DNA from 3 places in the Kitasatospora sp. NPDC094019 genome. Region 1 is predicted to be linked to each of the others. Evidence: riboswitches for the same ligand, from Rfam matches in the RefSeq annotation. Region 1 holds a riboswitch; each other region holds the start of a gene.
The links. Region 1 has a riboswitch for cyclic di-AMP ahead of ACIQ9P_RS02230 (NlpC/P60 family protein). Riboswitches for the same ligand answer to the same signal wherever they lie in the genome.

Region 2: it holds a riboswitch for cyclic di-AMP, as region 1 does, so the genes downstream of both, ACIQ9P_RS27515 (M23 family metallopeptidase) here and ACIQ9P_RS02230 (NlpC/P60 family protein) in region 1, are expected to answer to the same signal.
Region 3: it holds a riboswitch for cyclic di-AMP, as region 1 does, so the genes downstream of both, ACIQ9P_RS17310 (transglycosylase family protein) here and ACIQ9P_RS02230 (NlpC/P60 family protein) in region 1, are expected to answer to the same signal.

Annotation. Positions count from the first base shown of each region.
Region 1 covers NZ_JBIWIF010000001.1:476,222-486,500, forward strand. Annotated here, with positions in the region: gene ACIQ9P_RS02205 (AMP-dependent synthetase/ligase) at 1-205, shown strand, start outside; gene ACIQ9P_RS02210 (glycosyltransferase family 4 protein) at 283-1,419, opposite strand; gene ACIQ9P_RS02215 (glycosyltransferase 87 family protein) at 1,673-3,097, shown strand; gene ACIQ9P_RS02220 (hypothetical protein) at 3,159-4,097, opposite strand; gene ACIQ9P_RS02225 (NlpC/P60 family protein) at 4,334-5,398, opposite strand; gene ACIQ9P_RS02230 (NlpC/P60 family protein) at 5,675-6,841, opposite strand; cyclic di-AMP (ydaO/yuaA leader) riboswitch at 6,852-7,004, opposite strand; gene ACIQ9P_RS02235 (NlpC/P60 family protein) at 7,348-8,391, opposite strand; gene ACIQ9P_RS02240 (NYN domain-containing protein) at 8,604-9,917, opposite strand.
Region 2 covers NZ_JBIWIF010000014.1:20,627-30,905, reverse strand. Annotated here, with positions in the region: gene ACIQ9P_RS27545 (ATP-binding protein) at 1-826, opposite strand, end outside; gene ACIQ9P_RS27540 (SpoIIE family protein phosphatase) at 980-3,460, opposite strand; tRNA gene ACIQ9P_RS27535 (tRNA-Ile) at 3,652-3,725, shown strand; gene ACIQ9P_RS27530 (TetR/AcrR family transcriptional regulator) at 3,826-4,392, opposite strand; gene ACIQ9P_RS27525 (alpha/beta fold hydrolase) at 4,465-5,292, opposite strand; gene ACIQ9P_RS27520 (YiaA/YiaB family inner membrane protein) at 5,466-5,756, opposite strand; cyclic di-AMP (ydaO/yuaA leader) riboswitch at 6,002-6,172, shown strand; gene ACIQ9P_RS27515 (M23 family metallopeptidase) at 6,185-7,057, shown strand; gene ACIQ9P_RS27510 (hypothetical protein) at 7,125-8,120, opposite strand; gene ACIQ9P_RS27505 (GNAT family N-acetyltransferase) at 8,164-8,814, shown strand; gene ACIQ9P_RS27500 (sensor domain-containing protein) at 8,889-9,641, shown strand; gene ACIQ9P_RS27495 (hypothetical protein) at 9,799-10,279, shown strand, end outside.
Region 3 covers NZ_JBIWIF010000007.1:9,759-20,037, reverse strand. Annotated here, with positions in the region: gene ACIQ9P_RS17315 (hypothetical protein) at 1-153, opposite strand, end outside; gene ACIQ9P_RS17310 (transglycosylase family protein) at 335-1,612, opposite strand; cyclic di-AMP (ydaO/yuaA leader) riboswitch at 1,599-1,764, opposite strand; gene ACIQ9P_RS17305 (hypothetical protein) at 2,032-4,263, shown strand; gene ACIQ9P_RS17300 (hypothetical protein) at 4,350-5,285, opposite strand; gene ACIQ9P_RS17295 (DUF397 domain-containing protein) at 5,800-6,054, shown strand; gene ACIQ9P_RS17290 (ATP-binding protein) at 6,549-7,070, opposite strand; gene ACIQ9P_RS17285 (helix-turn-helix transcriptional regulator) at 7,485-8,351, shown strand; gene ACIQ9P_RS17280 (TetR/AcrR family transcriptional regulator) at 8,464-9,069, opposite strand; gene ACIQ9P_RS17275 (MFS transporter) at 9,306-10,279, opposite strand, start outside.

The DNA.
Region 1 (10,279 bases):
GGACCCGGACCTGCTGGCCGCGCTCCAGCAGGCGGTGGACGACGGCAACGCGGCGGTCTCGCAGGCCGAGGCGGTGAAGAAGTTCCGGCTGCTCGACACCGTCTTCTCCGAGGAGACCGGCCATCTGACGCCCTCGCTCAAGCTCAAGCGCAATGTCGTGCTGAAGGACTTCGCGGCCGACGTCGAGGCGATCTACCGCAAGTAGCGGCGCCCGCCGCGGCCCGCCCCCGTCGTCCGGGGGCGGGCCGCGGTCGTACCCGCCTGTCGGTCGGGCCCGCGCGTTCAGCCCGCCAGCAGCGAGGTCAGCCGCCCGGCCAGCAGGTCCCAGCGCCAGGAGCGGTCCACCCAGCGCCGCCCGGCCTCGCCCATCCGTCGGCGCAGCTCCTCGTCCCGCAGCAGCCGGACGATCCGCTCGGCCGCCGCCGAGGGCGTGCCCCCCGGCACCACGTAGCCGGTCTCGCCCTCCAGCACCGCGTCCGGCGCGCCGCCGGAGTCGCCCGCCACCACCGGCAGGCCGGTCGCCGACGCCTCCAGGTAGACGATGCCCAGCCCCTCGACGTCCAGCCCGCCGCGGCGGGTGCGGCAGGGCATGGCGAAGACGTCGCCGGCGCCGTAGTGCGCGGGCAGTTCCTCCCACGGCACCGCGCCGGTGAACCGGACGGCGGAGCGCACGCCCCGGGCGTCCACCAGCTTCTCCAGCTCCGCCCGGTACGGGCCGCCGCCGACGATCAGCAGCACCGCGTCCGGCACCTCGGCGAGGATCTGCGGCATCGCCTCGATCAGCGTGTCCTGGCCCTTGCGCGGCACCAGCCGGGAGACGCAGACCACCACCGGGCGGTCCGCCAGCCCGAGCCGCTCGCGCACCGCGGCGCCGCCGGAGTCCGGGTGGAAGGTCCGCTCGTCCACGCCGGGCGGCAGCTGCGCCATCCGCGCGGCCGGCTCCGGGCCGACCGCGGCGGCGATCCGGGAGCGGGTGTACTCGCCGAGGTAGGTGAGCACGTCGGTGCCCTCGCCGATCCGGCGCAGCAGCTGCCGGGCGACCGGCAGCTGGGCCCAGGCGGCCTCGTGCCCGTGGGTCATGCCGAGCAGTCGGCCGGCCCCGGCCCGGCGCAGGGCGGGGGCCATCAGCCCGAGCGGCGCGGCGGCGCCGAACCAGACCGAGTCGCAGCCCTCCGTCCGCAGGATCTCGGCGGCCCGCCGGGTGACCCGGGGTGTGGGAACCATCACCTTCACGCGGTCGCGGATCACCGGGAAGGGCTGCTCGGCGTCGAAGCGCGCGACCTCGGTGCCGTCGCGCCAGGTGGAGGCGTACACCACGACGCTTCCTGCGGGCTGACGGACGGCCATGTTGTGCACGAATGCCTGGATGCCGCCGGGCCTCGGCGGGAAGTCGTTGGTGACGATCAAGGTCTTGTGCATCAGGCCACGGCTCGCTCGGTCGGGGGGTGCTCGGTGTACCGCTGGGTGATCCGTACGATAGGTCAACACGACGACCCGCCGGGAACGGATCCACACAAGGCAACCGTTCCCTCCCCGGGTCTGTCCTAGGACAGGGTGGTCGGCGCGGCCGGCCCGGCCCCGCGGTGGCGGCCGGTCCCGACCCGCCCGGACCGCCCGGGCGTCCGTCGCGCGGCGCCGCCGACGGAACGTCCGAGACGAACGAGGGAGCGCAGTGGAGTTGGCCCCGGCCACCGAGTCCGGTACACCCAGCGGCGCCGAGGGCTCCGGCACGGCGCTCGCCGTCCGCCGCGAGCCCGTGCGGCCCACCACGCGCCCCTCGGGCCGTTCCGGCGCGCTGCTGGCGCTCGGGGCGAGCTGGGTGGCCACCCGGACGCTGCTGATGCTCCTGGTGACCGGCGTGCTGCGGATGCCCGGCGGGGACATCACCGCCGACGTCTGGCTGATCTACCACGGCTGGTACGGCGTGCTGCAGACCGGCACCTTCCCGCTGGACGACGTCACCTGGCAGTACCCGCCCGGCGCCGCCCTGGTGATCCTGCTGCCCGGCCTGCTGCCCTGGTCGTACCTGGTCTCGTTCTGGGTGATCTGCGGCATCGCCGACGCCCTCGCGATGGGCCTGCTGGTCCGCACCGGGCTGCGCAAGGGCCGGGCGCTGACCGGCGCCTGGGTCTGGGTGGCCGGCGTCCCGCTGCTCGGCCCGATGATCTACAACCGCTACGACGTGATCGTGACCGCGATCGCGGTGGCCGGACTGCTGGCGCTGATCCGCCGCCCGGCGATCGGCGGCCTGCTGCTCGGACTCGGCGGCATCGTCAAGATCTGGCCGCTGCTCGGCCTCATCGGCACCCCCTCCGGCCGCCGCACCCGGCGGTCCTGGACCGCCGCGGCCGCCGCCACCGCCTCGATCGGCTTCCTGCTGGCGGCGGGCATGAACGGCGCGTTCGAGTTCCTGACCTTCCAGAAGGACCGCGGCATCGAGGTGGAGTCGGTCGGCGCGCTGCCGATCCACTTCGCCCGGATCGCCGGGAGCTGGGACGGCCGGGTGATGATGAACTACGGCTCGGTCGAGATGCTCGGGCCGTGGGTGCCGCTGGTCAGCAAGGTGATGCTGGCCGGCACCGTGCTCGGCTTCGGCTGGCTGCTGCTCTGGCGCTTCACCGCCCGTCGGCGCAACGCCGCCACCATGTACGACGCGGCGCTCGCCGCGCTGCTGATCTTCACCGTGACCAGCCGGGTGATCAGCCCGCAGTACCTGGTCTGGCTGGTCGGCGCGGCGGCGGTCTGCCTGACCGTGCGCGGCACCAGCCAGCGGCCGGTGGCGCTGCTGATCCTGGCCGCGACCCCGCTGACCCTGGTCGAGTTCCCGCTGGTCTTCGGCGACGTGGTCGCCAGCCGGCCCGGCGCGATCGCCGTGCTGACCGCGCGCAATCTGCTGCTGCTGGTCGCGACCGTGCTGTCCTGCGTCCGGCTCTGGCGCTCGACCCGGCGCACCGACCGGGTGCCGGCCACCGTGGTGATGCCCCGCTCGGAGCCGGTGCCGGGCGTCGCGTTCTCGGTCCGGCCGGGCATCGCGTACGAGCAGGACCTGCTGGACGGCATGGACCGGCCCGCGGCCGCGCCCGGCGAACGGCGCTGAGCGAAGCGCCGGGCGGGCGGCACCGGGCGGCGCGGCGCCGTCCGGGGCCGGGACGCGGACCTCAGCCCGCCAGCGCCCGGACCTCGGCGAGCCAGTGGCGGGTGAACTCGCCCAGGCCGAGTCCCAGCCGGTCCCGGAACAGCCCGTCCAGCCACGCCTCCCGGTCCGCGCCGGGGGCCGCCGCGCCGACCGCCCGGTAGAACGCCACCAGGCGCTCCGGGCCGTACCGGCGGGCGATCAGGTCGCAGGCCAGCCAGGACTGCTCGTAGGACTGCGCCAGGCCCTCCCCTCCGGCCGTGAGGGCGGCGTCCGGGGGCAGCGCGACCGGCAACCGGCCGGCCGCGACGTCCCGGGCCAGCTCCGGCGCGATCTGCCGGGCCGAGCGGCCCGAGTCGCGGTAGCCGGTCCAGTCGGCGACCCCCTCGGAGAGCCAGAGCGGCGTCCAGGCCCGGGTGTCGGCCCGGGTCGCCACGTGCACCGCCTCGTGGGTCACCACGACCTGCCGACCGAAGTCGCTCAGCCGCGCGTACACCTCGGGGTTGACCAGCACCCGGTCGGCCGGGGCGTGCAGGGGCGCGCCGGGCGCCGAGACCGTGACCGCGGCGAGGTCCGCCCAGCCGGGCCGGTCGTCCGCCAGCAGCCGGGCGAACTGCTCCCCGGTGGCAGGAAGTTCGAGCAGCAGCCGCCCCGCCCAGGCACTGCCCCAGAGGGCCTCGACGGCGGCCACCGCCCGGTCGCCGACCACGGCCGCCCCGGCCCGCGCGGCCGGGTCCGCGCCGTCCACCCCGAGCACCAGGCAGCGCGCCCCGGCGACGGCCCCGACCGGGCCGAGGTCCCACAGCGGGGGCGGCCCGCCGACACCCTCCTCGCGTTCGATCCGGCGGCCGCCGGCCGTACGCAGCAGCGTCAGCCGGCGCGGGTGCACCACCGGCCGCTCGTCGTACCCGGTCACCGTGACGGTCAGCTCGGCGGTGGCGGTGGACCGCCCGGCCGGGTCCACCGGGCCGAGCAGCAGGTTCCGGTAGCCGGCGGTCAGCGGCAGCGGGGGCGGCCCGGCGCCCAGCGCCCGGGCCCGCTCGTCGAGCAGCGCCGAGACGTCGGCGTACTCGTCCGAGGCCGCCGCGGCGGGCCGCGCGGGGACGGCCCCGGGCAGCGAGAGCTGGGCCAGGCCGCCGGCCGCGAGCAGCAGGGCGGTGCGCCGGGACGGGCGTCGGCCGGCGGCGGGTTCCGGGCGGCTCAGAGCCGGATCACCCCCGCGACCGGCATGGCGTTGACGCTCTCGTAGCGCACCCGGGCCCCCGGGTAGGGGGCGTGCACGATCACCCCGCCGCCGGCGTACATCCCGACGTGGTGCATGTCCCGGTAGAAGATCACCAGGTCTCCCGGCCGTGCTTCGGAGATGCCGACCCGCCGCCCGGCGAACGCCTGGGCCTGCGAGGTGCGCGGCAGGGTCACTCCCGCCTGCCGCCAGCTGTAGTACATCAGACCGGAGCAGTCGAACGCCTTGGGCCCGGTGGATCCGTAGACGTAGGGCGAGCCGATCATCCGGACCGCGGCGGCCAGCGCGGCGCCGCCGCGCTCCGAGGCGGGTGGCGTGGTGCCGAGGTCGAGCCGGTCGGTGCCCCGGGTGGCGCGCTGCTCGGCCTCGCGGGCGTCCTGGGCGGCGAGCCGGGCGCGTTCGGTCACGCCCAGGCTGTTGAGCAGCCGCTGCGCCCTGGCCAGCCGCTGCTGGATCTGCTGCTTGCCGTCGGCCAGGGTCCGGCGGGTCTGTTCCAGTTCGGCGAGCTTGGCCGACGCCTCGGCCCGGCGCTGGTCGAGCACCCGCTGACGGCCCAGCACCTCGTGCAGGGTCTCGTTCTGCCGCTCGGCCGCCTGGTCCAGGGTGCGGGCCCGGGAGAGGTAGCCCTCCGGGTCGGTGGACAGCATCAGCTGGACCGTCTGCGCCATCCCGCCGCCCCGGTACTCCGCCCCGGCCACGGTGGCGAGGTCGCCGCGCAGCTGGTTGAGCTCGTCCTGGGAGAGGGCGATCTGCTGCTGGAGCGTGCCGGTCTCGTGCTGGAGCCGCTGCTGCGCCTCCTGGGCGGCGTTGAAGCGCTCCGAAGCCTGCTCGGCCTCGTCGTAGAGCTGCTCCACCTGGGCCTTGACGTCCTTGCGGTTCGCCGGGGCGTCGGGCGCGCCGGGAGCCGCCTGCGCGGTACCGCCGGTCGCCACGCCCAGCGCGGTGGTGGCCGCGGCGGTGAGCACCAGCGCCCGGGCGAGCGTGTGTGCGCCTGACAGCGGGGAACGGCGGTGCGCGGTCATACGACGTCGGCTCCGATCCTGGGCCGGGACCCGCCGCCGCACCGGACCGGTCGGCTGTCGAAGCGGGCGTCCGGTGGCAGACGTTAGCGAGTCAGGGCAACCGTTTCCAAACCCCTCCGAATCCGAATATTCAGGCACTGATCGGACATCAGAACGGTTCGCTCCCCGCAGCTCCCGAGGACCGGCCGACGACCGGGCGGCGCCCCGGGGGAAAACCGCAGGCCCGGCCTCCCCTCGGGGGAGACCGGGCCTGCCGGGAGCCTGTGGACCCTGGGGTCAGAGGCGCACGATGGTGTTGACCGGCATGTTGGACGCCGACTCGTAGCGCACCGACGCGCCCGGCTTCGGGGCGTGGATGACCTGGCCGCCGCCGACGTAGATGCCGACGTGGTGGCGGTCGCCGTAGAAGATCACCAGGTCGCCGGGCTGGGCCTGGGAGATGTCCGAGCCGATCCGGGTACCGGCGTTGGCCTGCTCCTGCGAGGTCCGCGGCAGCGACACACCCGCCTGGGCGTACGCCCAGCCGGTGAGGCCGGAGCAGTCGAAGGAGTTCGGGCCGGTGGCGCCGTAGACGTACGGGGAGCCGAGCTTGCTCTCGGCGGCGGCGATCGCGGCGGCGGCGCGCGAGCCGTTGGCGGCGGGCGCGGCGGGCTTGGCCGCGGCGGCGGGCGCCGACGCGGGCGCCGAGGCGGGCGCGCTCAGGTCGCTGCGGGTGGTGTCGCGGGTGGCGCGCTCGGCGTCGGCCTTCGCCTTGGCGACCTTGGCGGCCTCGGCCTTCGCGGCGTCCGCCTTGGCCTTGGCCTCGGCGGCGGCCTTCTCCTCGGCCGCGCGCAGGGCCTGGCGCTCCTGCTCGGTGAGCGTGTTGAGCAGCTGCTGCGCCTTCGCCAGCTTGCCCTGGACCTCGTCCTTGGAGGTCTTCAGCTGCTGGGTGGTGGACTCCAGCTCGCCGAGCTTGGCCTGGGTCTCGGTGCGGTCCTGGTCGAGCCTGCGCTGCTGCTCCTGGAGCTCCTTCAGCGCGCCGGACTGGGTGGAACCGGCCTGGTTCAGGGCGTCGGCCTGGCTGAGGAAGTTGTCCGGGCTGGCGGACAGCATCAGCTGGACGGTCTGCGATATGCCGCCGGTGCGGTACTGCTCGCCGGCGATCTCGGAGAGGCCGCCCTGGGCCTCCGTCACCACGGCCTGCTGGCGGGCGACCTTGTCCTGCAGGTCGGCGACCTGCTTCTGCAGCTCCTGCTGCTTGGCCTGGGCGCCGTTGTACTTCTCGGTCGCGACCTCGGCCTGCTCGTTGAGCTGGTCGACCTGCTCCTTGACCTGGTCCTTGGTCGGCGCGGGGTCGGCGTGGGCGCCGGACTGCGCGGAGAGGGCGACGGCAGCGGCGGCGAGACCGGTCATGATCGAGACCCGGGTGCGGCCGGCGGGCTTGGGACGACGATGGGACGCCACGAAGGCGGACTCCTTCTTCCTCATCCGCCTACCGGGTGAGCTGACGGGTTCGGGCGGAAGCGTGCCCTACGACGCCTCACCGTCCGCGCGAGCGGCCGACCTGGCGCCGATTCACCCCGGAGGAACGTGGTTCCCCGGCTCCGCTCCCCAGCGGACCCCCGACTGCTGGGTCTGGTTCGGACGGGCGCCTGAGGCCCCGCCCGGCTGCTTCGCGAACTCGGCGGTGAACCCCACCGCCACCCAGGCTGAGTGATCGACTGTGCGGGGTTCGAAGCACGACCCTAGTAACAGATCCGTGATCCGTTCAAATCCTTGTCAGAAAAAAGTCAGAAGAATACCCAAGTTCCTTTGTGAATATGACCGACCGTGATCACATCCCCACATCGGGCTGATCATTTTCCCCCGAACGGCCGAGCGCCCACTTCAAACCCCAGTGCCACCCCCGGTCGGAGGTGGCACTGGTCACAACGGCCGGAAACAGCCCTCGGGAGTGTCGTGGCGGAGCGTCAGACCCGGCGGATCGCGTTGATCGGCATGGCGTCGGCCTTCATCACCTTCACCACGTCACCGGTGTGCGGCGCGTGCACGACCATGCCGTTGCCGATGTACATGCCGACGTGGCTGCGGTCGGCGCGATAGATGATCAGATCGCCCGGCTGCGCCTCGGCGAGGGACGGCACCCGGCTACCGTAGTTGGCCTGGGCCTGCGAGGTACGCGGCAGCGAGACACCCGCCTTGGCGTAGGACCAGACCATCAGGCCGGAGCAGTCGAAGGTGTTCGGGCCGACGTCGCCCCAGCCGTAGGGGGAACCCTGCTTGCTCATCGCGTTGGCGACCGCCGACCCCGCCATACCGCTGACCTGGGGCAGGCTGGCCGGGTCGGTGCGCTCGCTGCCGCGCGAGGCGCGGTCGGACTGCTGCTGCGCCGCCTTGACGGCCGCGCGGTCGGCGGCGCTGAGCGAGTTCAGCAGCTCCTGCGCCTCCCGGAGCTTCTTGCCGACCTCGGTCTTGGACTGGTTCAGGTCCTTGGTGGTGCTGTCCAGCGAGGCCAGCACGGCCGCGGCCTCGGCCTTCTGCTGGTCGAGCCGGCGCTGCTGGTCCTGCAGCCCCTTGAGCGCCTCGGCCTGGCTGGAGCTGGCCTGCTGCACGCTGGAAGCCTTGTCCAGGTACCCGGACGGGTCGGAGGACAGCATCAGCTGGACGGACGGGTCGATGCCGCCGGTGCGGTACTGCTCGCCCGCCACCGCGGCCAGCCCCGACTGGAGCTGGGTCATCTGCTCCTGCCCGCGCGCGACCTGGTCCTGGAGCTGGTCCGACTGCTTGCGCAGCTGGTCGGCCCGCTCCTTGGCGCCGTTGTACCGTTCGGTGGCCTGTTCGGCCTCCTCGTTCAGCTGGTCGATCTGCGCCTTGACGTCGTCCTTCTTGGGCGACGGGCTAGGCGCTGCGTGAGCGGCGACCTGGGCGGAGAGTGCGACCGCGGTCGCAGCGGCGGCCGTGAGCACGGAGACCCGCGCGCGGCTCGGCTGCTTGGGACGGCGGTGGGAGGCCAAGAGGACCGGCTCCTTCTTCCAATGGACTCACCCGATGGGGTGAGAATCCGGAAAATAGGTTTGACGCCAGACCCTAGTGAAGATCCACGTTTCGCGCCACTCCCACGATTGCGTGAACCTGCCGCCCGCACCCGGACTTCACGAAACCCGCACAAGACCGCAATCCCGGCACTGACCAGCCGTCATTCCGGCCCGCTCGGCGGCCCCGAGGACTACGGACGGGCCAGCCGGTTCAGCAGCAGGACCGATGCGACGGGGCGCGCGCCCGCCTTCCGCACGCCGTCCGCCACCTCCTTGTCCGCCGAGACCACCACCACCGGACGGCCCTGCGGCTCCGCCCGGACCAGCCGGCGGATCAGCTCGTCCGCCGTCTCACCGGTCCGGCTGAACCGCACCCGCACCCCGCGCGGCGGCGCCATGATCACCGGCACGTCGAGGTCCTGGCCGTCGAACACACAGGTGACCTCCGCCTGGGTGCGCTGTGCCAGCATCGCCAGCCCGCCCAGCAGCCGGATCCGCTGCTGCTCCAGCGGCAGCGTCGGATAGCCCGTCTTGGTCACGTTGTAGCCGTCCACCACCAGATGGACCTGCGGGATCGCCAGCAACTGGTCCAGCAGCGCCGGATCGTCCTCGGCCAACCCGCGCCGCGCCACGTCGTGCGGCGAGGCCGAGCCCGGCACCACCGCCTCCACCAGGTCCGCCGGACGGATCTGGGCGACCGGCAGCGCCAGCTCCCGCTGCAGGCCCTGGGCCGACTGCAGCACGGTGTCCAGCAGCAGCCGCAGCCTCATGTCCTCGACGCTGCGCCCCTCCCGGGCGGAGCGCCGGCCCTGCTCGGCGGAGTTCTCCAGCTCCGTGACCCGGTGCCGCAGCCGCCTCGCCTCGCTCTCCGCGGTGCCGCGCTCGGCCGCCGCCTGCGCCCTGACCGCCTCCAGCTCGGCGGTGACCTTCCGGGTCTCCGCCTGCGCCCGGCGGGTGTCGCTCTCCAGCGAACGCAGCCGCCGACGCAGCGACTCGGCCTCCTTGCGGACGTCCTCCGACTCGGCCCGCTGCCGCTCCAGGTCGGCCCGGGCCGTGGTCCTCAGCTCGGCCAGTTCGGCCTGCAGCTTCTCGACCAGCCGGGTCGCCTCCGCGACCGCGCCCTCGGTGCCGACCCGCTCGGCCTCCTCGCCCGCCTCGGCCACCAGCCGGCTCCACCCGGCGGACCGCACCAGATAGGCGGCCGCGGCCACGTCCATCGGGTCGGCGGCACCCGGCACGGCGCCCGTCTCCAGGGCCCTGACCAGGTCCGGCTGCCCCAGCCTCAGCCGCTCCGCTATCCGCACCCGGAAGGCCGGCTCCGCCTCCAGCGCCGCGGCCAGCGCGGTCGCCGCGTACTTGGCCCGGCGGGCGGGGGTGAACTTGGCGTACTGGCGCAGCGACTGGGGCAGTTCGCCGAGCGGCAGGCCGCCGAGCGCGTCCGAGGCCAGACCGACCACCCGCCGGCGCACCCCCTCCGGAAGCGGACGGTCCAGCGTCTCGGCCACCGCCGCGCCACCCTCCGGGTCGGCCGTGCCGTCCGGGAGCGCCGCACCGTGCGGGACCGCTGTTCCCTCCGGGAGCGCCGTACCGTCCGCTGCCGCCGGCTCCTCACCCGCGCCGGACTCCTCACCGGCGGGCGCCGCCGGGGCCTCGGTGCCGGACGGGGCGGCCACGGCCGCGTCCGGCGCCTGCGCGTCCACAGCGGGCTGCCGCCCCTGCGGCCCGGCGGGCTCCTTCGCTGCGTCCACCACGTCCTCGGCTCCGATCCTGGTCCAGCGGGGTACGGCCCACGGCCGCCACCCCCGTCACACTCCGCGTGTTCTCTCCGTATTGTCCCGTGCGGCGGGCGGCCACGCCGCGCACCGCC
Region 2 (10,279 bases), on a different contig from region 1:
GCGAGGGCGTGGAGCCGATGGTGACCCGGAACCCGTACTGCTCGGCGAGCCGGCCGACCGCCGCCAGGCCCAGCTGGGGCACCTCGCCGAGGCGGGAGACCTCCAGCGTGGACCCGCCGGCCAGGGCGTCGGCGGCCTTCTCGACGGCGAGTTCGGGCATCCCGACCCCGCCGTCGTCGATCTCGATCACGGCCCCGTTGTGCACCGGCATCAGGGTGACGAACACCTGGGTGCTGGGCGGGGAGTAGCGGGTGGCGTTGTCCAGCAGTTCGGCCACGGCGTGGATCAGCGCCTCGGCGGCCGCGCCGACCACGGCGGTCTCGATCCGGCTGCGGATCATCACCCGCTGGAACGGCAGGATGCGCGACTGGGCGCCGCGCACGACGTCCTCCAGCGAGACCGGCTCGGGCCAGTGCCGGCCGGCCCGGGCTCCGCAGAGCACGGCCAGGGTCTGGGCGAGGCGGGCTTGTTGGGCGGCCGCGTGGTCGGCCTTGAGCAGGCCCTCCAGCAGGGTCGGGTCGTCGTGGGTGCGCTCCATCTCGTCCAGCAGGGCCTGCTGGTCGTGCGCCATCACGAGGATCCGGCGGGCCACGCTGAGGAAGGCCCGCTGGGTGGAGGCGTTGAGCTCCTGGTCCTGCTGGACGGCGGCCAGTTCGCTGCCGCGGCGGGCGAGTTCGGCCGCGAGCCGCTCCTTGAGGCGGGTGATCTCGTCCTGCTGCCCGGCGACTCGGCGGCGCTGGGTGGTGGAGACGGCGCGGTAGCGGGCGGCGGCCACCAGGGCCAGAGCGGCGAGCACACCTGTTGCCGTTGCGCACCACTGAGTCATCGTCACGCGGCGAATTCTAGGGCGATGATCCTATGAAGGTGCGACCGGATCTCGCCAGGTGACCGGATCTCATCGATATCACGTCAATACCGCGTCGGTCCGCACTGGTTCGGAGGCGATCGGACTGTCCGTGGGCACTCGACCGGTGCCCCGTCAGCCCCGCTGGTGCACAGCCGACAAGCGGTGCAACAGGAGCAACGCGACGTCGTCCGGACGCGAACGCCGCTCGGTCACGTTCAGGGTGAGCAGATCGGCCAGCTTTTCCAGGTCCGGCCCCGGTTCGGCCCGGTCCGGGCCGGTGTTCCGCGCCCACAGCTCCAGTCCGCCGAGCATCCGGTGCACCGAATCGTCGTAGTCCTCCTCGCGGTCCTCCACCAGGCCGTCGGTGTAGGCGAGCAGCGTTTCGCCGGGCGGCAGGTACTCGACCGCCAGCGGGTACGGTCGCTCGGGGGCGACGCCCAGCGGTGGGCCGCCGGGCAGCTGCAGCTCCACCGCCCGGGCGTCCGCGGTGACCCGGACCGGTGCCGGGTGCCCGGCCCGGGCCGCCCGCAGGGTGCCGTCGGCCGGGTCGAGGGTCAGGTACAGGCAGGTGGCGAACAGCTCGGTGTCCAGCTCGGTCAGCAGCCGGCTGGTCCGGGCGAGCGTGGCGGCCGGGTCGTGCCCGTCGGTCGCGTACGCCCGCAGTCCGCTGCGCAACTGCCCCATCACCGCCGTCGCCTCGGCGTTGTGGCCCTGGACGTCCCCGATCACCAGGCCGACCCGGCCGTCCGGCAGCCGCAGCAGGTCGTACCAGTCGCCGCCGATCTGCATGCCCTCGGTGCTCGGCAGGTAGCGGGCGGCGCTGGCGATCCCGGGCAGCCGGGGCAGGGTGCGCGGCAGCATCGCGCGCTGGAGCTCGGTCGCCCGGTGGTGGTGGGTGTCGTAGAGCCGGGCCCGTTCCAGGGACTGGGCCAGGATGCCCGCGAACGAGGAGTAGAGGGTGCGGTCCTCGCGCCCGAACGCCCGCTCGGTGGCGAAGGTGATCAGACAGGAACCGACCTGCCGGCCGGAGGCGATCAGCGGCAGCACCGCCCACGCGGCCGGGGCGAGCGGGCCGCCGGTCCCGGCTCCCTCCCCGGCGCCGGTCCCGGCTCCCTCCCCGGCGCCGGGGCCGCCCTCCGCCGCGGTGGTGCCGCCGCCCTCCGCCGCGGTGGTGGGCCCGACCGGACGCCCCGGTCCGCGCCCGCGCCGGGCCGGTTCGCTGAACAGCGGGGCCGACCGGGCCAGGGCGCGCTGCATCACGCCCTCGGAGAGGTCGGCCAGCCGGGTCAGCTCGGTGCGCCGCTCGCCGCCGTAGACGGTGTGCGAGACGGGGAGCAGCCGGCCCTCGTCGACCAGGTCCAGCACGATGCCGGCCGCCCCGAGGGCCGGCCGGGCGATGTCGTTGACGGCCGTGGTGACGTCCCGGACGGTGACCGCCCGGGACAGCGCCCGGGTGAGCGCCAGCAGCAGCGCGGACCGGGCCCCGGCGGGGGAGGAGCCCTCGGCGGGACCGGCCCGACCCCCGCCCGGGGACGGTTCGCCGGCCGGACCGGGGGACCGCCCGGCCGGTGGGCCGTCCCCGGGCGGGCGTTCGCCGGGGGCGCGGCCGTGGTCGAGGTCGGCGATCAGTCCGGCGATCCGGACCGGTCGGCGGTGCACGTCCAGCATCACCTCGCCGGTCTCCTCGATCCGGATCACCCCGCCGCCCCGGCGCGGCACCCGGTAGCGGATCCGGTACGGGCCGCCGGTGTCGAGGGCCTCGGCCATGGCGGCCTGGACGTCCGGGAGGTCCTCGGGGTGGACCACGAGGTCCAGGGTGGGCGCGGGGGAGGTGCCGCCGCTGTCCGGGGCCGGTCGGCCGACCAGCCGCAGCGCCTGGGCGTCCCAGTGGGTCTCGCCGGTGACCAGGTCGCGTTCGAAGGCCCCGTGCCCGGAGGCCCGGACGGCGAGCGAGAGCATCGAGTGGGCCGTCGCGGTGGCCGGATCGCCGGCGCCGGCGCACGGGCCGGGGCGCACCCCGTTCGCCGCACCCCGGTCGGAACGGCCCTCGGACCCGGGGGGTCCGCCGGGCTCCGGGCCTTCCCGGTGTCCCCCGGTGCCGGCCCTGGCGTGCTCCAGCAGGTAGCCGAGCCGGTGCGCGCAGGCGTCCGCGAGGGTCTCCAGCACGTCCAGGTCCCGCCGGGGGACGGTTCCCCGGTGGGCGAGCGCGAGCGCCAGGACGCCCAGCGGCCGCGTGTCGACGAGCATCGGCAGGGTGGCCACGGCGACCATCCCGGTGCCCAGCCCGGCGTTCCGGTTCGGATAGTCGGTGCTGGTGCGCTCGGGGCTCAGCAGATAGGGGCGGCGCAGTCGCAGGGCCATCGCGGCGGGCAGGTCCCCGGCCGGGTCGACCACGCTGTAGCGCTCGTGGGCCCAGTCGGGCAGGCCGTGGGAGGCCGTGAGCCGGAGCATCCCGGTGGAGTCCAGCAGGTAGAGCGCCGAGCCCTCACCGGTGATCCAGCCCGGGCCCTCGGCGAGGACGGTGCCGAGCAGATCGGCGGCGCCGGTGCAGCCGAGCAATAAGCGGACGCAGCGCATGGCACTGCGCGCGGTGGGGCTGCTGCGCGGGTCCATGGGATGGCCGGCCTCTCGGGTGCCTTATGGGGCAGTTAATTCTTAATACCTTATTTCTTAATCGGGTGAGGGGAGAGTCGAACGGTGCGCCGCGGGGCGGCCGGGACGCCCGATGTGCGTGGGCCCCCGTCGGGTCCGGTACCCTTCTCCGTACGACATGCCGCCCTCGCGGTGGCGGGTCGCAACGGCGCGGGGCTATAGCTCAGACGGTTAGAGCGCTTCCCTGATAAGGAAGAGGCCACAGGTTCAAGTCCTGTTAGCCCCACACCAGTCCGAAGGGCCCGGAGCATCCCGCTCCGGGCCCTTCGGCGTTCCCGCCCCGACCGCCCCGACCGCCCCACCGCCGCCTCCGCGCGGGGCCGGGCTCAGTGGGGCCAGGCGCGCAGCCCGGCGGTCAGGACGGTGATGATCCGCTCCTGGGTCTCCCCGAGGTCCTCGGCGAGCTGGAAGGCACCGGCGGTCGACAGCGCGGCGAAGCCGTGGGCCACCGAGCGGAAGGTACGGGCCGCGTGGATCGCCTCGGAGCCCTCCAGCCCGTACCCGCGGAGCACCGCGACGATCACCCCGACCAGCCGGGCGGCCGCGGCCGTCAGGTCCTCGTCCGGCCGCGGGGCCTGCGGCAGCGCGGCGTACCGGTACGGGCGCTCGGTGGCGTAGCCGTGGTACGCCCGCAGCACGGCGGCGACCGCCTCGTCCCCGCTCCGGCCGAGGGCCGCCCCGGCGAGCCGGTCGGCCAGTTCCTCGGTGACCCGGACGGCGATCAGCCGGCGCAGCTCGGCCAGTCCGCCGCTGACGTGCTTGTAGAGCGAGGGGGTGGCGACCTTGGCGCGGGCGGCTACGGCGGCCAGGGTGAGGGCCTCGGGACCCTGCTCGTCGATGAGGGCGAGGGCGTGGTCGACGACCTGCTCGGGGGTGAGTCCGACTCGGGGCACCGTGGGTCTCCTGGTGGTGGTGGCGGCGGGCTGCGGGCGGCGTACGGGCGCGGGGCGAGGAGGGGCCGGGCGTCAGGCCAGCTCGGCGAGGAAGCCGAGCAGGGCCTCGGCGGTCGCCTCCGGGTGGTCGGCCATCGGGTAGTGCCCGGCGCCCTCGACCATCACCTTGCGTGCCCCGAGCGCGGCGGCCTGCCGGTCGGCGACCAGTTCCGGGTCGCCGAAGTCGGGGTCCTCGGAGCCCATCACCACCAGCGCCGGGCAGCGCACGGCCGAGGTCCAGCCGGTGGGCGAGGAGTCGCCCCGCACGTAGCCGCGGGTGGCGGCCCGCCGGCCCGGGGTGCGCAGTGCGGAGACCAGCCCGGCCACGTACTCCTCGTGGTCGGCGGGCTTGGGGCCGGGGAAGGCGGCCTTGCGCAGGTAGAGCCCCCAGAACGCGGGCGAGCGCACCAGCAGCGCGCCCATCGCGCGGAGCATCGCCCGCTGGAGGGCGGTCGGCGGCAGGTTCTCGACGAAGGCGTCCAGCAGGACGATCCCGGCGACCCGTCCGGGGGCGTCCCCGGCGACCCGGACCACGCTGGCGCCGCTGTAGGAGTTGCCCGCCAGCACGGCCCGGTCGATGCCCAGGTGGTCCAGCAGGGCGAGGAGGTCGCCGGCGATCGCGGCCGGGGAGTAGTCGTCCCACTGGATCGAGGACTCGCCGAAGCCGCGCAGGTCCATGGTGATCACCCGGCGGCCGGCGGCGGTGAGCAGCGGGCGCAGATGCCGGTACGCGGCCCGGCTGTCGAGCATCCCGGGGAGCAGGACGACGGGGGCGCCGGTGCCGTGACCGGTGTCGTCGAAGGCGATCCGGCCGCCGGGGAGGTCGAGGTAGCGGGTGGCGGGGGCGATGGTGCCGTTCATGAGGGCCTCCTCGGTCCGGATCGTCGGCGAGTGCCGATAGCCATAAAGCTAAGGCTAATAGCCTTAGCCGTCAAGCCCGCTCCGGACGCTCGCCAGGCCCTCTCGGAGGTCGCCCCGGGGTCGTCCCGGGGCCGACGCGGGGCCGTCCCGGGGTCCGGCCGCGCCAGGACCGGTCAGATCCCCTCCACCTTGAACGGGTCGTGCTCGCTCAGCAGCTTGTCCAGCCGGGCCTGGTCGACCCTGGTGACGAGTTCGGTGGTGTCCTGCCGGTCCCGGACCACCTTCGCCAGGGTGAACGCGGAGGTGATCGTCCAGAGCAGGCCGACGGCGAGGAAGGCCCTGGTCCACGGTTCGACCGGGAGGTAGGCGATCCCGGCGCCGAGGGCGGCGGCGGAGAGGGCGAAGGAGAGGACGGCCTGGACGTAGTAGGCGGCCGTGGTCCGTGACTGCATCGGTGCGCTCATGGCGCCCAGAATGGCCGCGCGCCCGCGGCCGCACATGAGTAGGCGTACTCAGATGCGACCCCGTTCGTTGACGTCCTCTCACGTTCGGTAGTGTCAGTTGTCATCAAACGTCATAAAACGCCCATAGGGCCACCCGATGTCCGATCCGTGTCCGGTCCTCACCAACGGATGGCTTGGAATCGGGGGACTCTCGGATTAACGTTTGATAACGCAGCGCGGTTCGTAACGCCGTAACCAGACGGCACCGTGCGCCGTCGCCTAATCCCGCCGGCCGGCCTCCGGGCAGGCCATGGGAGCCGGGGAACCATGTTCCTTGGGGTGAATCGGCCGGGTCGGGGCATTGCCCAGGCTCAGCCGTAGGAGACCTTCCTGCTCCGAACCCGTCAGCTAACCCGGTAGGCGCGAAGGAAGGAAAGGAGCGCGCCTCCGTGGCGTCGACGCACACCCAGGCACACCCGTCCGGGTCCTCCACCGGCACCCAGCTGCTCGACCATCCGGGCCCGTTCGCCGGCCACGGCGGCCCCTTCGGCGGTCCCGCCGACGAGATCGCCCCGCCGGCCGCCGAAACCAGCCGGCACCGGATGCCCCGTCAGACCCGCGGCACCGCGCCGCTGCTCGGCGTGACCGCCGTCGCCGCCACCCTGGGCGCGACCGGCTTCGCCTCCGCCACCCCGGCCGCCGCGCCCGCCGTGGAGACCCCCGACGAGACCCCGGTCGCGCTCTCCGCCGACCCCGGCCTCGCGCTCGCCGCCCGGATCCAGCAGCAGGCCGACAGCCAGCGCACCGCCGCCGAGGAGACCGCCCGGGTCCAGGCCGCCCAGGAGGCCGAGACCAAGCGCGCCGCCCAGGTCGCCCAGCAGGAGCAGGCCAGGCGCGCCGCCGAGGAGGCCGAGAAGGCCAAGCTCGCGGCCATCAAGCTGCCCGTGCGCGACTACCGGCTCTCCGCCCACTACGGCCAGAGCGCGCGCTACTGGGCCCACCTGCACACCGGCCTCGACTTCGCCGCCGACCAGGGCGAACCCGTCTACGCGGTCGGCCAGGGCACCATCACCTCGGCCGGCTGGGCCGGTGCCTACGGCTACCGGATCGTCGAGACCCTGCCCGACGGCACCGAGATCTGGTACTGCCACCTCTCCTCGATCATCAAGGGCTCCGGCAAGGTCCTCCCCGGCCAGCAGATCGGCAAGGTCGGCGCGACCGGCAACGTCACCGGCGCCCACCTGCACGTCGAGGTCCGCCCCGGCGGCGGCGCCCCGGTCGACCCGGAGACCTGGTTCGAGCAGCGCGGCGTCACCCCCTGACCCCGCCTCCCCCAGCAGGACGAGGGCCCCGGCCGCACCGGCCGGGGCCCCTCGCCGTGTTCCGCGCCTACTCCGCCGGCTCCTCCGCCTCGGCGTCCGCCCTCGTCGGCCCGTCCCCGTCGTCCGCCTCCGTCGGCCCGTACCCGTCCCCGTCCTCCGGCTCCTCGGCCGCGGCCTGCTCGTCCGCCCAGGCCGCGTCCAGCCCGGCCAGGTAGGCGTCGATCTCCGCCGGCCCCGGCTCCGGCGCCAGCTCCGGGAACTCCGCCACCAGCAGCTCCGGCAGCCCCGGCACGGTCCAGGTGCCGGCCAGCTCCAGCGCCACCAGCGCCGCCGCCTCCTCGAACGCCCCGAAGTCCCCGGCCAGCTCCTCCGGCATCGGTCGGCCCAGCGCCGTCAGCTCGGCCAGGTTCCGGTAGCTGCGCCGCATCAGTCCCTGCTCCAGCAGCCGCCGCGCGCCGTCCGTGGCCATCCCGACCGCCAGCGTCCGGCCGCCGCCCTCCCAGCCCCCGTCGTCCACCGGGTCCAGCACGCCGTCCGCCTCCAGCGCCGTGAACGCCGCCAGCCGCTCCTCCTCCGGCAGCTCCCGGAACCCCTCCAGCCAGGCCCGCACCGCCTCCCCGTCGGCGGTCTCCACCCCGTCCGCCCGCAGCAGCAGGGTGTACAGCCGGGGCCAGGTCACCAGGTCGGCCCGGCGCAGCAGTCCGGCCGCCACCTCGCCCTGCCACTCGGCCTCCGCGTGCAGCCGCTCCTGCCGCTTGGCGTTCAGCCGCTTCGCCGCCCGCCGGTGGTCGATCAGCAGCCGCACCGCCGCGCCGTACGCCAGCGGGTCCTGCCCCGGCTCGGGCTGGACGTACAGGTACAGGCGCTCGTACAGCAGGTGTTCCACCGCGGCGGAGGTGAGCTCGGGCCAGCCGTCGTGCATCCTGCCCTCGCCGAGCTCCAGCAGCGCCAGCACCGCTCGCAGCGGGCTCTCGGCGACGGGCTCGCGGCCCTCCGCCTCCGCCCAAACGAGCAGCTCGGCGGCCTTGGTGCGCGGGGCGAGCCGCAGGTCTTCGTCTTCCATAACCACGAACCGTAACCGCTGGTCGCGGGTAGGGTCGGGAGCCATGGTCCCCGTTCGTCTCACCGGTCCCAGGCTGGCCCTGCGCGAGTTCCACCACACCCCCGAGGACGTGGCCGCGCTGCACGCCGTGTTCGGCGACCCGGAGGCCACCCGCTACCTGCCGTTCGCCCCGCGCGACCTGGAGACCTGCGCCGACCAGGTCGCCCAGTTCGTGGAGGAGGCCGAGAAGGAGCGCCGGGAGGTCTACCGGCTCGCCGTCACCCGCCACGCCGACGCCGACGACCCGGCCCGGGCCGTCCCGATCGGCAACGCCGCGCTCGGCCTGCTCCCGCACGGCGCCGCCACGATCGGCTACGCGCTGCGGCGCGACGTCTGGGGCTCCGGCTACGCGGGCGAGCTGCTCGCCCTGCTGCGCGACTTCGCCTTCGGCCCGCTCGGCGTGCACCGGCTGGAGGCCCGGGTGGACGTCGACAACGCCGCCTCGATCCGGGTGCTGGTCCGGGCGGGCTTCCGGCTGGAGGGGCGGGTCCGGCACGACTACCGGGGTCCGGACGGCTGGCGCGACGCCCGGCAGTACGCCCTGCTGGCGGACGACCCGCGGTGCGGGGACGGCGGGGAGGGAACGGCGGGCAGGGGGGATAACCCCACCTCCGGTTCGGCGGGGAGCCGGATGTCCGGCGGGGGCGTGTTTTGACAGGCTTCAGAGGTCGGCGGGAGACCGCCCGACCAGCCCGCACCGCGACCGACCCGAGGGACCGTGACCCGGCCATGAGCACCCACACCATGCAGCACAGCGAGTACCAGTCGAACGACGGCCGCACCGGGTACGCCGAGAACGGCGCCGACGACCGCCGGAGCGGCGCCGTCCACCGCACCGAGGAGCCGCCGTACGCCTGGCGGGCCCCGTTCAGCTCCTACTTCTACCGGGAGGTCGGCTACACGCTGACCGGTCTGCCGTTGGCGATCGTCGGCTTCACCGTCGCCGTCACGCTGTTCTGCCTGGGCCTCGGCACCTTCGTGACGGTGCTCGGCCTGCCGGTCCTGGCCGGTCTGACCGTCGCCGCCCGGGGCCTCGGCCGACTGGAGCGGGCCCGGGTCCGCGGCCTGCTGGCCCTGGACGTCCCCGGCCCGGAGCCGGTCCGGCCCCGCCCCGGCTTCTGGGGCGCCGTCACCGCCCGGCTGACGGACGCGGCGGGCTGGAAGGCCGTGCTGTACCAGGTGGTGATGTTCCCGTGGGCGATCCTCAGCATGACGCTGTCGCTGGTCTTCCTCAGCGTCGGCTGGACGCTCGCGCTCTACCCCGCCTACCACTGGGTGTTCGCGCGCTGGACGGACTGGCCCGGCTACCGGCTCTACGACTTCACCACCGAGTCCGGCCACTACGTCTACTACATCGAGTCGCCGCTGCAGATCGCGGGCGTCTCCCTGGTCGGCCTGCTGTTCCTCTTCGTCACCCCGCAGCTGGTGCGCGGCCTGACCAACGTCAACCGCCTCGCCGTCCGGGGCCTGCTCGGCCGCTGACCCGGCTCCGGCCGGTCCGCTCCGGCCGGCCCGCTCCCACCGCCTGTTCCCGTCCCCGTCCCGTCCCCGTCCCGTCCCCGTCCCGTCCCCGGCCGGCCGATCCCCGGCCGGCCGTCTGCGGATGCGGCTCCCGACGGGCCGTGTTCGGATGGCCGCGATGGCCGACCGAACCTCCCCCGCCCCGGCCGCCGCCCTGGTGACCTCCCGTCCGCTGGACGAGTACTGCGGCCTCTTCGGCCTCACCCGGGCCACCCTCGCCGACCTCCGGGGCCCGCTGCTCGACTGCCCCGGCGGCGCCGCCGCCCTGGCCGCCGAGGCCCGTCCGCTCGGCTGCCGGGTGATCGCCACCGACCCGGTGTACGCACGGCCCGCGGAGGAGATCGCCGCCCACGCGCTGGCCGCCAGGGCCGCCATGGCCGCCGCGATGGACGCCCGCCCCGACCTCTACCCGCCCCGCCGCCACCGTCCGCCCGAGCGCTACCTGCGCAGCTGGGACCGGGCCCGCCGGCTCTTCGCGGCCGACCGTGCGGCCCACCCCGGGCAGTACGTGGCCGCCGCGCTGCCCCGGCTCCCGTTCCCGGACGGCACCTTCGCCCTCACCCTCAGCGGCTACCTGGTCTTCGCCTATCCCGACCTCT
Region 3 (10,279 bases), on a different contig from region 1:
GGCGGCGTCACCGGTACGGGCCCCGGTGCGTCGGCCCCGCTCCAGGAAGTCGCGGAGGATCAGTTCGACGGCGTCCTGCGGGTTCTTGGTGCCGGACAGCATCATCACGTCGATCGCGAGATTGGCGTCGAGCGAGACGGTGACCTGGGCCATGGTGACTCCTCCTCGGGTGCAGGGCAGCAGCATGCCCGCCGGAGGCGCGTTCTGACCATGGCGGTCCGGATCCGGGTCCGGACCCGTGAGTGGGCCGGCTCCGGAGAGCGGCCGTGCGGGCATGCCTCGGCCCCCGGGGAGAGGAGCGACGGCTCTCCCCGGGGGCCTCGGTGCGATCGGATCAGACCCGGCCGGCGAAGTCCGGCGCCCAGTTGGCGACGGTCTGGACCCGCACGCCCGAGCTCGGGTTGGCGGCCTCGACGTACTTGCCGTCACCGACGTAGAGCGCGACGTGGTAGACGCCGGAGTCCTGGCCGTTGTTGGACCAGAACAGCAGGTCGCCCGCCTTGAGCGAGTCCAGCGACACGTGGGTGGACGCGGCGGCCTGGTCGGCGGCGACGCGCGGGACGGAGACGCCCGCGGCGCGCAGCGCGGCCTGGGTCAGGCCGGAGCAGTCCCAGCCGCCGTTGCCGGTGCCGCCGTAGACGTACGCCTGACCGACCTTCGACTGGGCGAAGGAGACGGCGGCGGCCATGCTGCCGGTGGCGGCCGGGGCGGGGGCCGGGGTCTCGGCCTTCGCCGCGGGCTGGGCGGCGGGCTCGGCGGCGGTGCCGGAGCCGTTCTGCTGGCCCTTGCCGCGGTTGAACCAGTCGAAGCCCTGGCCGGCCTTGTCCGCGGCCGGGGCCTTCGCCTCGGCGCGGTCGCCGAGGGTCAGGTGCTGGCCCGGGTAGATGCTGTGCGGGCCCTCGGCCAGGGTGGCGCGGTTGAGCTCGTACAGCCGCTCCCAGCCGCCCTGGACGTGGTTCTTGTCGGCGATGGTGGAGAGCCAGTCGCCGGCGACCACGGTGTAGTCGGCGGAGGCGTCCTGGCCCGCCTGGCGGTGCCACTTCTGCCAGTCCTGGCCGCCGGTGGGCCGCTGGGCGGCGTCGGAGGCGGCCGGGGCCGGGTTCGCGGGCTTGGCGGCCTGCTGGCGGTCGGCGGGCTTCTCGGCCGGCTTGGCGGCCGGGGCGGGGGTCTTGGCGGTCGGCGCGGCGGTGGCCGAGGTGTCCACGGCGGGGGCGGCGCCGCCCTTGGTCAGACCGGCCTGGACCGAGCAGACCGGCCAGGCGCCGGGGCCCTGGACGGCGAGCACCTTCTCGGCGATCGCGATCTGCTGGTCCTTGCTGGCGAGGTCGGCGCGGGCGGCGAAGGAGGTGCCGCCGAACTCGGCCCAGGTGGAGTTGGTGAACTGGAGTCCGCCGTAGAAGCCGTTGCCGGTGTTGATGCTCCAGTTGCCGGTGCTCTCGCACTGGGCGACCTTGTCCCAGGTGGCGACGGAGGCGGCCGAGGCGGTCCCGGCGGTGAGGCAGGGGACGGTGAGGCCGATGCCCGCGACGCCGAGGGCGGCGATCGCGCGGCGGGTACGGCCGGACAGACGGGTGCCGTTGGTGGGCAGCATGAAGACTGGGTCCTCTCCCACGCCTGCGAGGTGAGCTGTCGGATTCGGGCCGGAGTAGCCCGGCCGCGCTGTGGACGCGGCTTCACCCCTAGCCCGGGCCCGGTCCGAGGACCGGTCCTGGGCGAACTACCTGTGGTTCCCCCGCTCCTGCCGTGATGCATTGCACTGCCAGCACGCCCGACGGCAGGACTCGGCGTCGCGGACGGGCTGGGTCCGTGTGGCCACGAACGGGGAGCACGTTAAGCAGAGCCGGCTTCAAACCGCAAACATGTGTGATGACCGTCACAGTTTACGAAAGACGTGCTGAACGGCTGTCCTTCATGATCAGAAATGACCGATTTCCGGCAACGCCCGTCATGGCCAACGCAACTGCCTATGCTTCAGAGCGTCGGCACCCCACCGACGCCGACGCAGCCGCCCGGGGGGAGGGCTACGCACCGATGGGCATCGACGAGGAGCCGGACGCCGCCCGTCCGGACGTCAGGCCACGCGGAGCACACCGCAGGGCAAAGCACCGCAGAGCGGACATCACGCCCGAACCACCCCGAACTCCCGTAAGCCGTCGCGTACTACTGCGCTGGCTGGCCGTCGGTACCGCCTTCGCGGCGGTCAGCGGGGAGGAGGTCCTGCGCCGCTCGCTGACCGGTGAGACCCGGCTGGTCACCCCGGCCGCCGTCGTCGGCCCCACCCCGTCCGGGGCGGCCGCCCCGATGGGCCGGGACGGCGGCCACGGCGCCGCCCCGCCGGACTCCGCCGCCTCCGGCACCGGACCCCCCGAGCAGCCCGCCCCCGCGCCCACCGTCGACCAGGGCGGCCGCCGCTGGTCCGACCGGACCGGCTGGGGCGGCAGTCCGCCCGGACCGCGCGCCGCCGTCCGGATCACCGACAAGGTCCTGCTCGACACCGACGCCGAGGTCGGCTCGCTGCTGGTCGAGCCGGGCGGCAGCCTCACCTTCGCCACCGACCGCACCCTCACCCTCGCCGCCGCCGGCAACGTCGAGATCCGCGGTTCCCTCGCCCTCGCCCCCGACGGCGACCGGGTCCACACCCTCCGCTTCCCCGCCGTCGACGAGAAGCGCTTCCGGGGTGACGGCATGACCGTGGTCGACACCGACGTCGGCCTCTGGGTCACCGGCGCCGGCTACCTGCGGCTGGACGGCGCGGCCAAGACCGCCTGGGTCCGCGCCGAGCGCGAGCTCAGGGCCGGCGACACCGTCGTCGACCTCGCGGCCCCGCCCGCCGGCTGGCTCCCCGGCGACGAACTGGCCGTCACCCCGACCGGCCCGCCCGATCAGGACGGCTTCGCCGCCGCCTACGACCTCGTCACCGTGCGGTCCGTCAGCGGAACCACCGTCACCCTGGAGACCCCGCTCAGGTACCCGCATCCCAGGGTCGCGGCCGGAGGGGGCGTCACCGTCGGCGCCGAACTGCTCAACCTCACCCGCAGCGTCCGGGTCGAGGGCAGCGCCAAGGGCCGCGCCCACGTCCACCTCACCAGCACCCGCCGGGCCGACGTCCGGCACGCCGCGCTGCGCTGGGTCGGGCCGCGCGCCGACACCAAGGAGACCTGGCGGGGCCCGGAGGGCACGGCGCCCGTCACCGCGCCCGTGCTCGGCCGGTACGGCCTGCACTTCCACCGGCTCGGCGACGCCTCCCGGGGCACCGTGGTCGAGGGCGTGGTCGTCCGCGACGCGGGCAGCCACGCGTTCGTGCCGCACGCCAGCCACGGCATCACCTTCCGCAGCTGCGTCAGTCACGAGACCTGGGAGGACGCCTACTGGTGGGACGGTCCGCTGGACACCCGCACTCCCCAGCAGCCCTCCGACGACATCGTCTACGAGTCCTGCGTCGCCTCCCGCACCCTGCTCGAACCCAACCCCCGGGCCTACCGGCTGACCGGCTTCAACCTCGGCGCGGGCACCGGCGGCAAGGCCCTGGACTGCGTCGCCGTCGGGGTGCAGGGTGCCACCGGCGCCTCCGGCTTCGAGTGGCCGGAGAACAGCGAGGGCGTCTGGGACTTCCAGCGCTGCCTGGCCCACAACAACCTCCAGGACGGCATCTTCGTCTGGCTCAACGCCCAGCGGCACCACGTGGTCACCGAGTTCGCCGCCTACCACAACGGTGGCTGGGGCATCGAGCACGGCGCCTACCTCAACGACTTCGACTACACCGCGAGCGTGCTGTACGGCAACGCGGGCGGGGGAGTGGCGCTGCACGCGCTCGGCCGGGACCGGGGCAGCAACTTCGACGGGCTGCTGATCGACGCCGCCGGGCGCAGCGACTTCGCGGTCTCCACCGCCCGGCACGAACTCGCCGGGGAGTCGGTCACCTTCAGCCGCAGCCGGTTCACCGGCTACCGCAGGGCCGGGATCGCCTTCCGGGCCGGGGCCGACGGCAAACCGGACGACGTGCTCGTGCTGGACTGCGAGTTCGGCGGCAACGAGCTCTGGCTCGACCCGGAGGCCGGGGCGCCCAAGAACATCCTGCTGCGCCGGGCCGGTTCGACCGAGGTGGTCCAGGTCCGCCGGGCGGGGGAGGAGGGCACCGCGCAGCCGCAGTGGAACGCGGTCGCCGCGTCGGTGCCCACGCTGGCCGGCCAGTCCCGGCCGGTGCAGGTGCCGGGGCTCAGGCTGAAGGACGCGGCCGCGCCCACCACCCGGGTGGGACGGTGACGGTGCCGTGCCGCCGCCCGGTGCCGGCGGCAACGCGACGGGTCCGGAACGGAGCTGCCGTTCCGGGCCCGCTCGCGCGGTGTCCGCTACTGGGCGGCGTGCCGTCCGGCGCCCCGGAGGCCGTTCCCGTCGGCGTCCTCGGCCTCGTCGGTCCCGAACTCGGGCGCGACGGCGGGCAGCGCGGCCAGGTAGGTGGAGGCGACCAGCTGACCCACCGCCTGGTAGGCGCCCAGCGGGGCGGCCGACGGGCAGCCGGACTCCTCGGCGGCCGCGGCGAGCAGCTCGGCGTCCGCCTCGGGGCCGATCACCAGCGGGGCCAGGGCCGGGTTCTGGGCGCCCATCTCCTTGAGGTGGGCGACGGCCTCGGCCACCGAGCCGGGGATGTCCAGCGCGGCGGCGACGACCGGGACGGCGAGCCGGGCGGCCAGCAGCATGCCGGTGATCCCGGCCGCGTCGGCGGCGGCCTGCCCGCCGACGGTGGTGAGCACCACGCCGTCGGCGGCGGTGGCGATGGCGAACAGCCGGGCACGGTCGGCGCGGGCCAGACCGGCCTCGGAGAGGCGGACGTGGACGGCCTCGGCGAGCAGCGGGTGCGGGCCCAGGGTGTCGGTAACCTGGGCGCCGTACTCGGCGGCGAGGGCGTGCAGGTCGGGGAGGAAGCCGTGCGGGCCGGGCACCAGCGGTACCACGACGGGTGTCGGCAGGCCGGCCTCGGCCGCCTCGGCCAGGAGTTCGGTGACGGTGCGCTCGGCCCCGGTCCCGCCGCTGTGCTCGCCGTCGGTCCGGCCGGCCGGCAGGTAACCGGCGGCGGTCAGCACACCGTTCTGCTCGCTGCGGACGATCGAAAGCAGTTCCTCGACCACGGACCGGGATTCCGGGCCGGCCGCCGCGGGCACGGCCAGCAGCAGGGCCGGGGAACCGGCCGGGATCTCGGGGCGCTCGGGACGGCGGTGGCGCCCCCGCGCACGGGAGCCTGGAGTGCGGACGGGCAGTGGCGCGCCCGGGATGGCTGCGGTGCTCATGGCGGAGATCGTAGGACATCGGCCCGCCCGTCCCGCAGTCGGCTGCCGCTCCGGGCGGGACCACCACTGCGAAAATCGGACATAACCGGCCTCCGGGCGGCAGTTGCCCCGGTACCCGGGTAGATGCGGCGGAACGGGCCTTTCGTTGCAGGGGTGGCGCGTGAGATGTCTCACAGCATACGACCGGCCTGACGGAGCGTCACTGGAGGGCGACTCCCGGCGTCGGAAGATCAACATTCAGCGGGGGGTCGCCTACGGGCGGTTAGCGGCGACTTGCCGATTCAGTCGGCTATGTCCGCTTACGTACCCCCGGGGGGGCTCTTTGTGAAGAGTTCCGGTTCGGTGTCGAAAAGGCCGTGCACCTGCAATGTCCCGTGCTGATGCACGTGCACTGGAGCTATCATCGCGTCAAGTGAGGCGTTGTGCCGGGCTGGTACGGGGCCGGCCCGGTCGTTCGGCCGGGGCCGGGGCGCTGAGCTGGACGACCCACTCCGGAGCTCTTCGGGAGATTTCTATGCACGACTCGCACGACACGTACGACCCGTACAACGGGATGGCCGCTGCGGACCTCGAAGGCGTGGTCTGGCAGAAGAGCCTGCACAGCAACTCTCAGGGGAACTGCGTCGAATTCGCCGCCCTTCCGGGGGGCGAGGTGGCGATGCGCAACTCGCGCTTCCCGGACGGTCCGGCGCTGATCTACACCCGGGCCGAGATCGCCGCACTGCTGCTGGGGGCCAAGGACGGGGAGTTCGACCACCTGGCGGTCTGACCGGCCGTCGGCTTCACCATCGGGGGGCCGTCGTGGGTGCTGACACCACGACGGCCTTTAGTCTTTTCCGGCCCCGGGCCCGCGGGCCGCGGAGTTGCCGGGTCGCGGATCCGCCGGGATCCGGGCCTTCGTGGCCCCCGTCGTCGCCCTCGTCGTGGCGCTCTGCCCGTCCGGTCTCCGGCGCTCTGCCCTTCCGTTCCCGCTGTGTGCTCCCGGCGTCCGGCCTTCGCCGCCGGTGACTCCCGCCGCGCCCGCTCGCGCCGCCCGACCCGTGCCGACCGGTTCCCGTCGCCCGAATCTCCCCGACCGGCCGTCGTCGCGCTGCCGAGCCGCCGCACGCGGATCGGAGGGACGTGGATCGGAGGGACGCCACCGCCGGGAGGCTGCCGGACCCGCTGCCCGAGGGTCGCCGGTCGCCGTTGCCGGGGTGGGTGGTCGCCGAGGGGAGGCCGCCGGTCGTGGTGTTTCCCGGGCGGCCGTCGGCGGACGCGGAGTCAGGCCGAGCGCCGGTGCCGCCCGCCGAACTCGGCCGCGGGGGCCGGTCGCAGGCTCTCCTCCGCCTCGAACAGCGCCCAGACGACCTTGCCGCCGCCCAGCGGGTGCCAACCCCAGGAGCGGCTGAAGGAGTCGACCAGGTGCAGTCCGCGGCCGGACTCGGCCACGAAGTCCGCCTCCCGGGCCACCGGGCCCAGGCTGCTGGGATCGCTCACCGCGCAGACCACCTGGGGCGCGCGGTGCACGAGGCTTATTCGGATCGGCAGCCTGCCCTCGGGCGTCGGCTGCATGGGAAAGTCGTGGTCGTCCACCGTGGTCGGGCACGCGCCGATCGCGTGCCGCAACGCGTTGGTCACCAGCTCCGAGGCCACCAGCGCGACGTCGTCGAAGAGCTCGCCCAGGCCCCAGCGCTGCAGGGCGCTCCTGGCGAAGTCGCGCGCGGTTCTGACGGCTTCGTAGCGGGGAGCGAGCGTACACGTGACCACATGGGGGTCGACTGCCAAAGCCGTTCCGGTGCTCATGAAGAGCTCCTCCCATAAGGGGGCGGACACGGCTGGACCCGCCGGGGTCATGCCGGTCACCTCCGACTCGCTCGGCCGCGCGGCCGCCTCTCGACCAGGCGCGCGCGCACGAGGGCCCGGAGGCGCGGGGGCGCTGCCGGGCCGGTGCACGGAATCGCGCGTGGGGTCGACGCGGAGCCCGCGGGATTGCCAGGGATGTGCAGGTGCACGTGCACCATCGTGCTCTGCGCTCACTACAGATGCAAGAGCCGATTCACGTGCAGTCGTTCAAATGGCATATGCAAGCGCCGGATGCACGTGCATCCTGGTGTGCGGAGTGCAGAACTGATAGGAACATCCGTCAGTATCGGCACCGTGAGCGCTCAACTGATGGCAGACTGTGCGCTGTTTGCCCTAGGTGGAGGTTAGGACCGCATGACCACAGTTCAGCCGGGCGGCGGCTCGATGGTCCGCCGGATCCTCCTCGGCTCCCAGCTGCGCCGGCTCCGAGAGACGCGCGGCATCACCCGCGAGGACGCGGGCTACGCGATCCGGGCTTCCGAGTCCAAGATCAGCCGCATGGAACTCGGCCGGGTCAGCTTCAAGGAACGTGACGTCGCCGACCTGCTCAGCCTCTACGGCGTGGACGACGGCCTCGAACGCGAGGCGTTGCTCGGCCTGGTCCGTGAGGCCAACAAGTCGGGCTGGTGGCACAGCTTCAACGACGTCCTGCCGGGTTGGTTCCAGACGTATGTCGGCCTGGAGGAGGCCGCCGCCCTGATCCGCACGTACGAAGTCCAGTTCGTCCCCGGCCTGTTGCAGTCCGAGGAGTACGCGCGGGCGGTTTTCGGCCAGAGTCGGCCGGTGATCAGCGAGGAGGAGGTCGAACGCCGGGTCAGTCTGCGCATGCGCCGTCAGAAGCTCCTGACCGAGGGCGGCAGCCCGCGGCTCTGGGCGGTCATCGACGAGGCCGCGCTGCGCCGTCCGGTCGGCGGCCCCAAGGTGATGCGGGGCCAGGTCCAGTACCTGATCGACGCCGCCGAGCAGGCCAACGTGGTCATCCAGGTCATGCCGTTCCGCTTCGGTGCGCACGCCGGTGAGTCCGGTGCGTTCACCATCCTGCGCTTCCCCGAGCAGGACCTCGCGGACGTGGTGTACCTGGAGCAGCTGACCAGCGCGTTGTACCTGGACAAGCGCGACGACGTCGACGCCTACATCCAGGTCATGGAGCGGCTCTGCGTGGACAGTCTCACGCCCGAGCGCACCATCGACCTGCTGGCCTCGATCCTGAAGGAGCGCTGAGCCCCGGCGGGCATCCAGCCCGCCCGGCCCGGCGCGGACCCGCGGACGGCCCCCGGCCCGGGGGCGCCGTCCCGGATCCGGGACACACACAGCGGCCGCCGGCCGCCGCGGTTCAGCCGCGGGCCGGCGGCCGGTCCCGTTCCGGCGGGAGCGGCTGCGGCGGACGTCCCAGCTGCCAGGGCAGGTCGTAGCGGCGGAACAGGTCGGCCCGGATCGGGGCCAGCGGGAGTTCCGCCCCGGGGAGCAGCACGCCGATGCAGCCGCCCATCAGCGCGCTGCGCAGCACCGCGTGCTCGGCCACCGGGTCGGGCGCGCCCCAGTCGCGCAGCAGGCCCTGGAGGATCGCGCCGAGCCGCTGCTGCTCCGGGTCCTGGACGAAGGCGCCGGTGTCCGGGTCGAGGATCAGCGCGAGGTGCGAGCGCATCACCCGCGGGTGCTCCATGGCCAGGCTCAGCACCGCGTCGATGGCCCGGGCCAGCCGGTCCTCGGGGCCGGCACCGGACTCCAGCTCGTCGAGGGCGCGGGAGAGCGCCTGGTGCATCATCCGGTGGGTGGCGGACTGCATCAGCAGCCGTTTGCCGTCGAAGTAGTAGGACAGCAGTCCGCGCGCGAGCCCGGCGCGCTCGGCTATGTCCGTGAGGGTGGTGCCGGCGTATCCGCGCTGGTCGACCAGCTCGACGGTGGCCCGCATGATGCGGCGCCGGGAGCGCTGCCGCATCTCCTCATTGACCGAATCCCCGCGAGGTGCCATCGTGTCTGCTCCGTACGTTCGTTGGCTGGCGGCCAATATACTGGCCGGGCCGGCGACCGAACCCCGGCGACCGGCTTTCGGCCGGGCGGTCCGGTTCGGCCCGTACGGAGGCGCCGGCCCTACCAACACGGGGGTTTGGTAGAGCCGGCGCCCAGCCCGACGGCGGAGGGTGGATCCGGGTGATGAGGGACCTCTGCCGCCGCTCAGCTCTTGCTGAGGATCTCGTCACGCCGCTCGGCCGGGTCCTTCCGGTCTACTGACGGATAATCATAGTCCGGCACCGACAGCGGAATCGCCGTCTTCCGCCGGTCGAGCACGGCGCCCGCCACGGCGATCACCAGGCCGACCAGCGCGACCCCGGTGACGAAGAGCAGGGCCGGCCGGTAGCCGTTCAGCTGCGCCTCGGCACCGGTGCCGCCGTTGCTGCCGGCGGTGATGATCGCGGTGGCGCCGGCCAGGACGACTGCGGTGCCCACCTGGATCGCGGTGTTCACCAGGCCCGAGGCGAGGCCCTGCTCCTCGTCGGCCACCCCGTCGGTGGCGGCGATGTTCACCGAGGGGAAGGCGAGCGCGAAGCCGACGCCGAGCAGGACGATCGAGGGCAGTACCAGCACCGGGTACGAGCTGTGTGCGTCCAGCCGCAGGAACAGGGCGAACGCGCCGACCAGGGCCAGCAGGCCGATCGGCAGCAGTCGGCCGGTGCCGAAGCGGTCGACCACCGGGCCCATGAACGGTGCCGAGAGCGCGATCATCGCGCCGGCCGGGAGCAGTGCGAGCGCCATCGTCAGGGCCGACCAGCCGAGCAGGTCCTGCAGGTAGAGGGTGACCACGAACTGGAAGCCGCCGTACGCGCCGGTCATCGCGAAGGCGATCACATTGGCGCGGGCGACCGAGCCGTTGCGGAAGATGCCGAGCCGCACCAGCGGGTGCGCGGTCCTGCTCTCGACCACCAGGAACGCTGCCGTCAGTAGTGCCACGACGGCCAGCGAGCCCAGGGTGCGCAAGCTCAGCCAGCCCGCCCCCTGCGCCTCGGTGACGGTGAACACCAGCAGCAGCACGGCGGTGGTGCCGGTGATCGCGCCGAGCACGTCGTAGCGGCCGGTGGCCTTCTCCTCGACCGGACGGGGGAGCAGCCGGACGGCGAAGACCAGGGCGATCAGCGCGATCGGCACGGGCA